Regions from separate parts of the Bacillus sp. WC2503 genome, predicted to be linked through region 1. Evidence: riboswitches for the same ligand, from Rfam matches in the RefSeq annotation. Region 1 holds a riboswitch; each other region holds the start of a gene.
The links. A riboswitch is a leader RNA that binds a small molecule or an ion and turns the genes downstream of it on or off. The one in region 1 is predicted to bind lysine.
Positions count from the first base shown of each region.

Region 2: it holds a riboswitch for lysine, as region 1 does, so the genes downstream of both, ACUN26_RS05480 (aspartate kinase) here and ACUN26_RS12030 (amino acid permease) in region 1, are expected to answer to the same signal.
Region 3: it holds a riboswitch for lysine, as region 1 does, so the genes downstream of both, ACUN26_RS01120 (amino acid permease) here and ACUN26_RS12030 (amino acid permease) in region 1, are expected to answer to the same signal.

Region 1 is NZ_JBQYMD010000001.1:2,344,930-2,347,209, reverse strand. It holds gene ACUN26_RS12030 (amino acid permease) at 80-1,546, opposite strand; lysine riboswitch at 1,659-1,851, opposite strand; gene ACUN26_RS12025 (GNAT family N-acetyltransferase) at 2,238-2,280, shown strand, end outside.
Region 2 is NZ_JBQYMD010000001.1:1,020,177-1,022,456, reverse strand. It holds gene ACUN26_RS05485 (DoxX-like family protein) at 1-230, opposite strand, end outside; lysine riboswitch at 423-609, shown strand; gene ACUN26_RS05480 (aspartate kinase) at 811-2,040, shown strand; gene ACUN26_RS05475 (helix-turn-helix domain-containing protein) at 2,231-2,280, opposite strand, start outside.
Region 3 is NZ_JBQYMD010000001.1:197,729-200,008, reverse strand. It holds gene racE (glutamate racemase) at 1-524, opposite strand, end outside; lysine riboswitch at 725-906, shown strand; gene ACUN26_RS01120 (amino acid permease) at 1,053-2,280, shown strand, end outside.

The DNA.
Region 1 (2,280 bases):
ATTGCAAAAACAAAAGAAATAGGGAAGTAAAGAGAATTGTAAAAAAAACGAGCAAACAATTTTGTTTGCTCGCTCTACTTTATTTTAGTTCACATTTATCAAGTGGAATCACTTTTGTTTTCTTTGTAAATTTATATCCTAACCATAGTACTAAGAAGAGCGGTAAACCGATGTAAGAAACGAGTACGCCGTTCCAATCGATTGATTCACCCATAAATGCGCCGTAGTTTTGTCCTAAAATTACGATGACGCAAAGTGTAAATGCGAAGATTGGACCGAATGGGAACCATTTTGCTCTATATGGTAAGTCTTTTAAATCTTTTCCTTGTGCGATATATGCTTTACGGAAGCGGTAATGACTAATTGCAATACCAACCCATGCGATAAAGCCAGACATACCAGAAGCGTTTAATAACCAAATATATACAACACCGTCACCGAATAAAGAAGCGATGAAAGCGACGCTACCAACTACTGATGTTGCGATTAGAGCGTTAACAGGTACACCACGGCTATCTAATTTGCCTAAAAACTTTGGTGCTTTTCCTTGACGAGCTAAATCCCAAAGCATACGAGTTGATGCGTACATGCCAGAGTTACCAGCAGATAAAACTGCCGTTAAAATAACAGCGTTCATAACAGAAGCAGCAAAGGCAACGCCCGCTTTTTCAAATACAAGTGTAAATGGACTTACTGTAACATCACTTGCTGCAAGACTTTCAGTTGTATAAGGAATTAATAAACCGATAACGAGAATTGCAAGGATATAGAATAAAAGAATGCGCCAAAAGATCGAACGAATTGCTTTTGGGATATTGCGTTCTGGATCAGACGTTTCACCAGCAGCTACACCTAATAATTCAGTTCCTTGGAAGGAGAAACCAGCAGCCATAAATACACCGATAATTGCCATGATACCGCCGTTAAATGGAGCATCTGCAACAGTGAAGTTTTTAAAGCCGACAGATTCGCCGCCCATAATTCCAAAAATCATCATGAAGCCGACAACTAAGAAGATAATAATAGTAACTACTTTAATAAGTGCGAACCAATATTCAGATTCACCAAAACCTTTAACAGATAAATAGTTTAAGAGAAAAATAATAGCTAAGCATAATCCACTCCAAATGAGGGAAGGGGTATCAGGGAACCAAAATTTCATAATTAATGTTACGGCCGCTAGTTCTGCCGCAATTGTAATCGCCCAGTTATACCAATAGTTCCATCCAAGTGCAAAGCCAAGTGATGGATCAACAAATTTTGTTGCATACGTGCTAAAAGATCCAGTAACAGGCATGTAAGCTGCAAGTTCAGCTAAGCTTGTCATTAAGAAATACACCATAATTCCAATTGCGGCGTATGCGATTAGTGCACCGCCAGGACCAGCTGAATGGATTACACCACCGCTGGCAAGAAATAGTCCGGTACCGATTGTACCACCGAGAGAAATCATCGTAAGGTGACGAGATTTTAATCCGCGTTTTAATTCACCTTGTCCTTGTGTAGTTTGCGTTTTAGAGGTAGATTGATTTGTTGCGCTATTCATGTTCAACACTCCTTTTCTTGTAGGTTAGGAAGGAGCGGGGGAGAAAAATACAAAAAACCGCCAAAGGAATTAGGCGGAACGTTTCACAAATAACCACCCCATCATACCCTTCCGTTAAGATAGCACCCCACGTTTACACGGTAATTTTGTAAACGTGACAGTTCTGTTCCTTTCGGAGACAGCCCCAGCTCATACTTCCAGAGAAGAAATACAAACTTCGGCAACTTTTCCTTTCAAACGGAGTCAGTGACATTCTCTGTGTCTCGTCCGTTTTACTTTTAAAAGTCGCAACCTCTACCTCATCGGATTGATGAGGATTTATATATTGCTAAGATATTTAATATATGGCAATTGTAATGAGTTTCTGAATATATTGCAAGGAATTTTGTTAGGAAAAGTCAAAAAATATCGGTTATTGTATAGGAAACGCTTGCATAACTCCACCCGAACCTACTATTATGTAGCAATAAACAAAGAAAAAATTGTTATACAAATGTTTCGCAAAAAATAATGAAAAACCCTTTAAAATTAAAAGAAAATTCAGAAAATATAATTCGACATAACGATTGAAGGGTATCACTTCTTTTATTTTGTTCTAAAGAAAAAACATATGTGCAAATTAAAAGATTGAATATTCTTTCTTTTTTGTAGTAAAATTGAAGTACTGTTTAATTAAAAAGGGGACATCGTTATGAAATTAGAAACAGAAAGATTACATATTATCCCGTGTACGG
Region 2 (2,280 bases), 1.3 Mb from region 1:
TTTCTTATTTCACCTATCGATTCCCCTTCTCCGCCTATTTCAAGCCCAAATCCTATCTTTGTTTTATATAAAAACTTCTGTGGTTCTCCCTCTTTTTTCTCTAAATACGAAATTTCAGTAAAACGAGCATCCCATTCTGTATGTAGGTCTGGTTCTTGCGTATATTCCCATAATTTCTCTATTGTCGTTTTCATTTCTGTTGCAACATAAATAGGCCTTTTTCTTTTCATACTCCGACCTCCTACACTCTATATTTTTAATGTACATGTAATATATGTATTTTGCTACATTTTTCACAAACTTTATCTCTAAAAAGAAAGAATTTTGAAAATACATATAAAACACTTGATTCCCTGAATAATTTAAATTATTATAAAACAAATGTTACCAACAACTTCATAAATCAAACACTCTCGCCTAAAACGTGAGATAGAGGTTGCAATACTTATGAGTATTCTAATGGAGACACAGAGATGTCTATGAAATTGGATGAAAGGAAGTGTTGCCGAAATTGATAAATTTCTCTGCATTTATCAATTGGGGCTGTTTTCGAATAGAAACAGAACTGTCATATGTACAGACATGTACGTATGAAGAGCTATCTACAAAAAAGAGATATCATTTTCATGGTATTCCTTTTTTGGCGGTTTTTTTATTAGCTCCGTTTTCTGTTTCCCTTTTCCTGTAACAGCACCATCCTCACTTATTTGAGATGGTGTTTTTTGTTTTTCTCTCTGGTAACTACAGGAATATTGGGATTTATATATGTCCTAATCTATTCTTAAAAATGGACGAAAGAAGGAATTCGTAATGGAAACGATTGTACAAAAATTTGGTGGTACTTCTGTCGGAAGTGTTGAGCGCATTCAACATGTGGCAAATTTAATTATTGAAGAATATGAACGAGGACATAGTATCGTCTCTGTCGTTTCAGCAATGGGGAAAAGCACAGATGAACTTGTAGCACTTGCTAACGCTATTGCGGAAAATCCGAGTAAACGTGAAATGGATATGCTTCTATCTACAGGAGAACAAGTAACTATTTCATTATTAACAATGGTACTACAAGCAAAAGGTTATAACGCAATTTCATTAACAGGATGGCAAGCTGGTATTACGACAGAATCTGTACACAGTAGTGCACGGATTACTGACATTAACGTTGAGCGTATTCAGTCTTATCTTACTGAAGGCACGATTGTTATCGTAGCTGGTTTCCAAGGAATCAGTGAAAAAAATGAAATTACAACGCTTGGACGTGGTGGCTCTGATACGACAGCTGTTGCATTAGCAGCGGCACTAAAAGCGAAAAAATGTGATATTTATACGGATGTAACAGGCGTATACACGACGGATCCACGAGTTGTAAAGACAGCTTACAAATTAGATGAAATTTCTTATGATGAAATGTTAGAACTGGCAAACCTCGGCGCCGGCGTATTACATCCACGTGCTGTTGAATTTGCCAAAAATCATCATGTCGTTTTAGAAGTTCGCTCAAGTATGGAACAAGAAAACGGAACAATTGTAAAAGGAGAATGTAACATGGAACAACAATCAATCGTTAAAGGTATTGCTTTTGAAGATAATATTACACGTGTCACAGTGAAAGGATTGGAACAAGGTTCACTTTCAATAATTTTCTCTACGTTAGCTAACGCACATATTAATGTAGATATTATTATTCAAAGTATTACAAATGAAGGAACTGTTCATCTTTCCTTCTCTATCCATTCTAATGACTTACAAGAAACACTAGAAGTATTGGAACAGAACCAAGAAGATCTTCACTATGAGTCTGTAGAACATGAAAATCATTTAGCAAAAGTATCAATTGTAGGATCTGGTATGGTATCTAATCCAGGTGTTGCTGCGAATATGTTCACTACTTTAAAAGAAGAAGATATTCATATTAAAATGGTAAGTACATCTGAAATTAAAGTGTCTGTCGTTATTGACCGCCTTCATTTAGTAACAGGTGTGGAAGCACTTCATCAATCATTTATGGCGAAAATTGAGCCTTTAGTGCAAATGAGCTAATTTAATATTTTTATTGCAACTTACAAAAACATATTAATCTATTTCTTTCCTATATAAATAAAAAGCTGTTTGCATAGATTTCAAGACTCTACGCAAACAGCTTTTTAATATATTATCGATATCCAAAAATCATTATAAAACAATGAAATTATTCTTTAAACTCTTTCCTAGGAAATATAGTTGACTCTTCTTACTTCTTATCACACATATCGTTTCTCTCTTTCCCTTGAAAAAATGATC
Region 3 (2,280 bases), 2.1 Mb from region 1:
GGCAGTAAAGCTTGTTTCACTTGCTGCGTTACATATGCTGTATCTTCTAATTGATTTTCTGCAACTGTAGCTAAAGTCGGGCACGCGTGACTATGCACTTCCAAATATGTATCAAGCTCGTGTAATGCTTTTTCGTACATATTAGACTGTATCGTACCTACAGTTCCAATTACTCCGATTTCCCCTTTCTTTGTCACTTTAATTGCCGCTCTTGCTCCCGGATGTATAACGCCAATAACCGGAATAGACAGTGCTTCTTGCAGCGCAGTCAATGCAGCAGCTGCAGCAGTATTACATGCTACCACTAGCGCTTTTAACGGAAACTGTTTGAGGAACTCAACCATTTCAAATACGAAAGATTGTACCTCTTCTACACTTCTTGGCCCATACGGACAACGCTCATTATCACCAATATAATAAATGCTCTCTTTAGGCAATTGTCTTATAATTTCACTCGCAACTGTTAATCCCCCAACTCCCGAATCTAGCACACCTATTACTGAATGTTTATGACATACAGACATATACTTCATCCCCTTCTCAATCTTCTAGCGTCAATAACATTTATTATATTATGAAAATTCAATATTACATAATAATCCCTCTCTCTTTTAATCACAAACTCTTCTCTATAATCTGATTATTACTATATCCATTGACGTATAAAAATACATTTGTTACTCTTAAATACGTTAATTTAATATTTAAATCCTCATTCGTATCTCGGTGAGGTAGAGGTTGCAGTCATTAAGAGTATCATTTCAGGAGATGTAGTGGCATTGATGAAGAAATGAGAAAGGAATGATTGCCGAAGTAAGTCGTGTCCACCATGCACACTTGCTGGGTCTGCATTTAATAAGTGCAGAACTGTCACAAACGTTTCGTTTGTGGAGAGCTATCGAGAGGTATGTCGTGGGTTTCTTATAAGATAGAAAGCATGTAGCGGCAGATTACGTGCTTTTTTTGTTTTGTTTGGGACTTCTCTTCTCTAATCGGAAGACATACATATCTCCTCGCTTGACTTGGTTATACTAACTTTGGAGGTATTTTCTATGCAACAAAAAAAATGGGGCTTTTGGGTACTAACAGCTTTCGTTGTCGGTAATATGGTTGGCGCTGGGATTTTCATGGTGCCAAGTACGTTGGCACAAACAGCAAGCCCACTCGGTGTCACTTTAGCTTGGTTAACAACAGGGTTTGGTGTTTTAATGCTAGCTCTTGTTTTTGGTAATTTAGCAATTCGTCGTCCTGATTTAACGACAGGACCACAAAGTCATGCATATGCTTTATTCTCAACACCAAAAAAGAAAAAAATGGCTGGTTTCAGTATGGTATGGGGATATTGGGTTGCAAACTGGGCAAGTAACGTTGCCATCATTACATCTTTCGCGGGATATTTATCACTTTTCTTCCCAATTATGAAAGATACGCGACTACTATTTTCAATCGGTTCGTTTAACATAGAAGTCGGAAAACTAATTACATTTACGATTTGTTCCATCTTACTTTGGGGAACTCATATTATATTAACTAATGGTGTAAGCGGAGCTGGAAAGCTAAACTTCTTAGCAACAACAACGAAAGTGACTGGATTCCTTTTATTTATCGTCGTTACGTTATTTGCATTCGAAGCTTCTAAGTTTGGACAATGGTACACACCGATGATCGATAAATCAGGTGTATCACACGGTCTTCTTTCACAAGTAAATTTAGCCGCTCTTACAACGCTTTGGGCGTTTATCGGAATTGAATCAGCCGTTCTTTTATCAAACCGGGCTGTTTCTCCAAAAACGGTAAAACGGGCAACAGTTGCGGGATTACTTATTACAGTTGCAATTTACTTAGGAATTACAATTTTAACAATGGGTGTCCTTCACGTTGATACATTACAAGCTTCTGAACGTCCGTTAGCAGATGCACTAAATGCTGCAATGGGTCATGGCGGCGGGAAACTGATGGCATTACTTGCTCTTACTTCCCTATTCGGTTCTATCTTAGGCTGGATTTTATTAAGCTCAGAAGTACCGTATCAAGCAGCAAAAGAAGGTTTCTTCCCTTCCTTCTTCACAAAAACAAATAAAAAAGGAAGTCCAATTTACTCATTACGATTAACAAACATTATGTCGCAAGTATTCTTATTCTCAACATTATCAGGAACTATTGCGGAAGCTTATACATTCGTTATTACCGTATCAACACTGGCCTACCTCATTCCATATCTCGTTTCACCGATCTTCCAGTTAAAATTAGTCGCAACTGGTGAAACATATAAAAATGAAA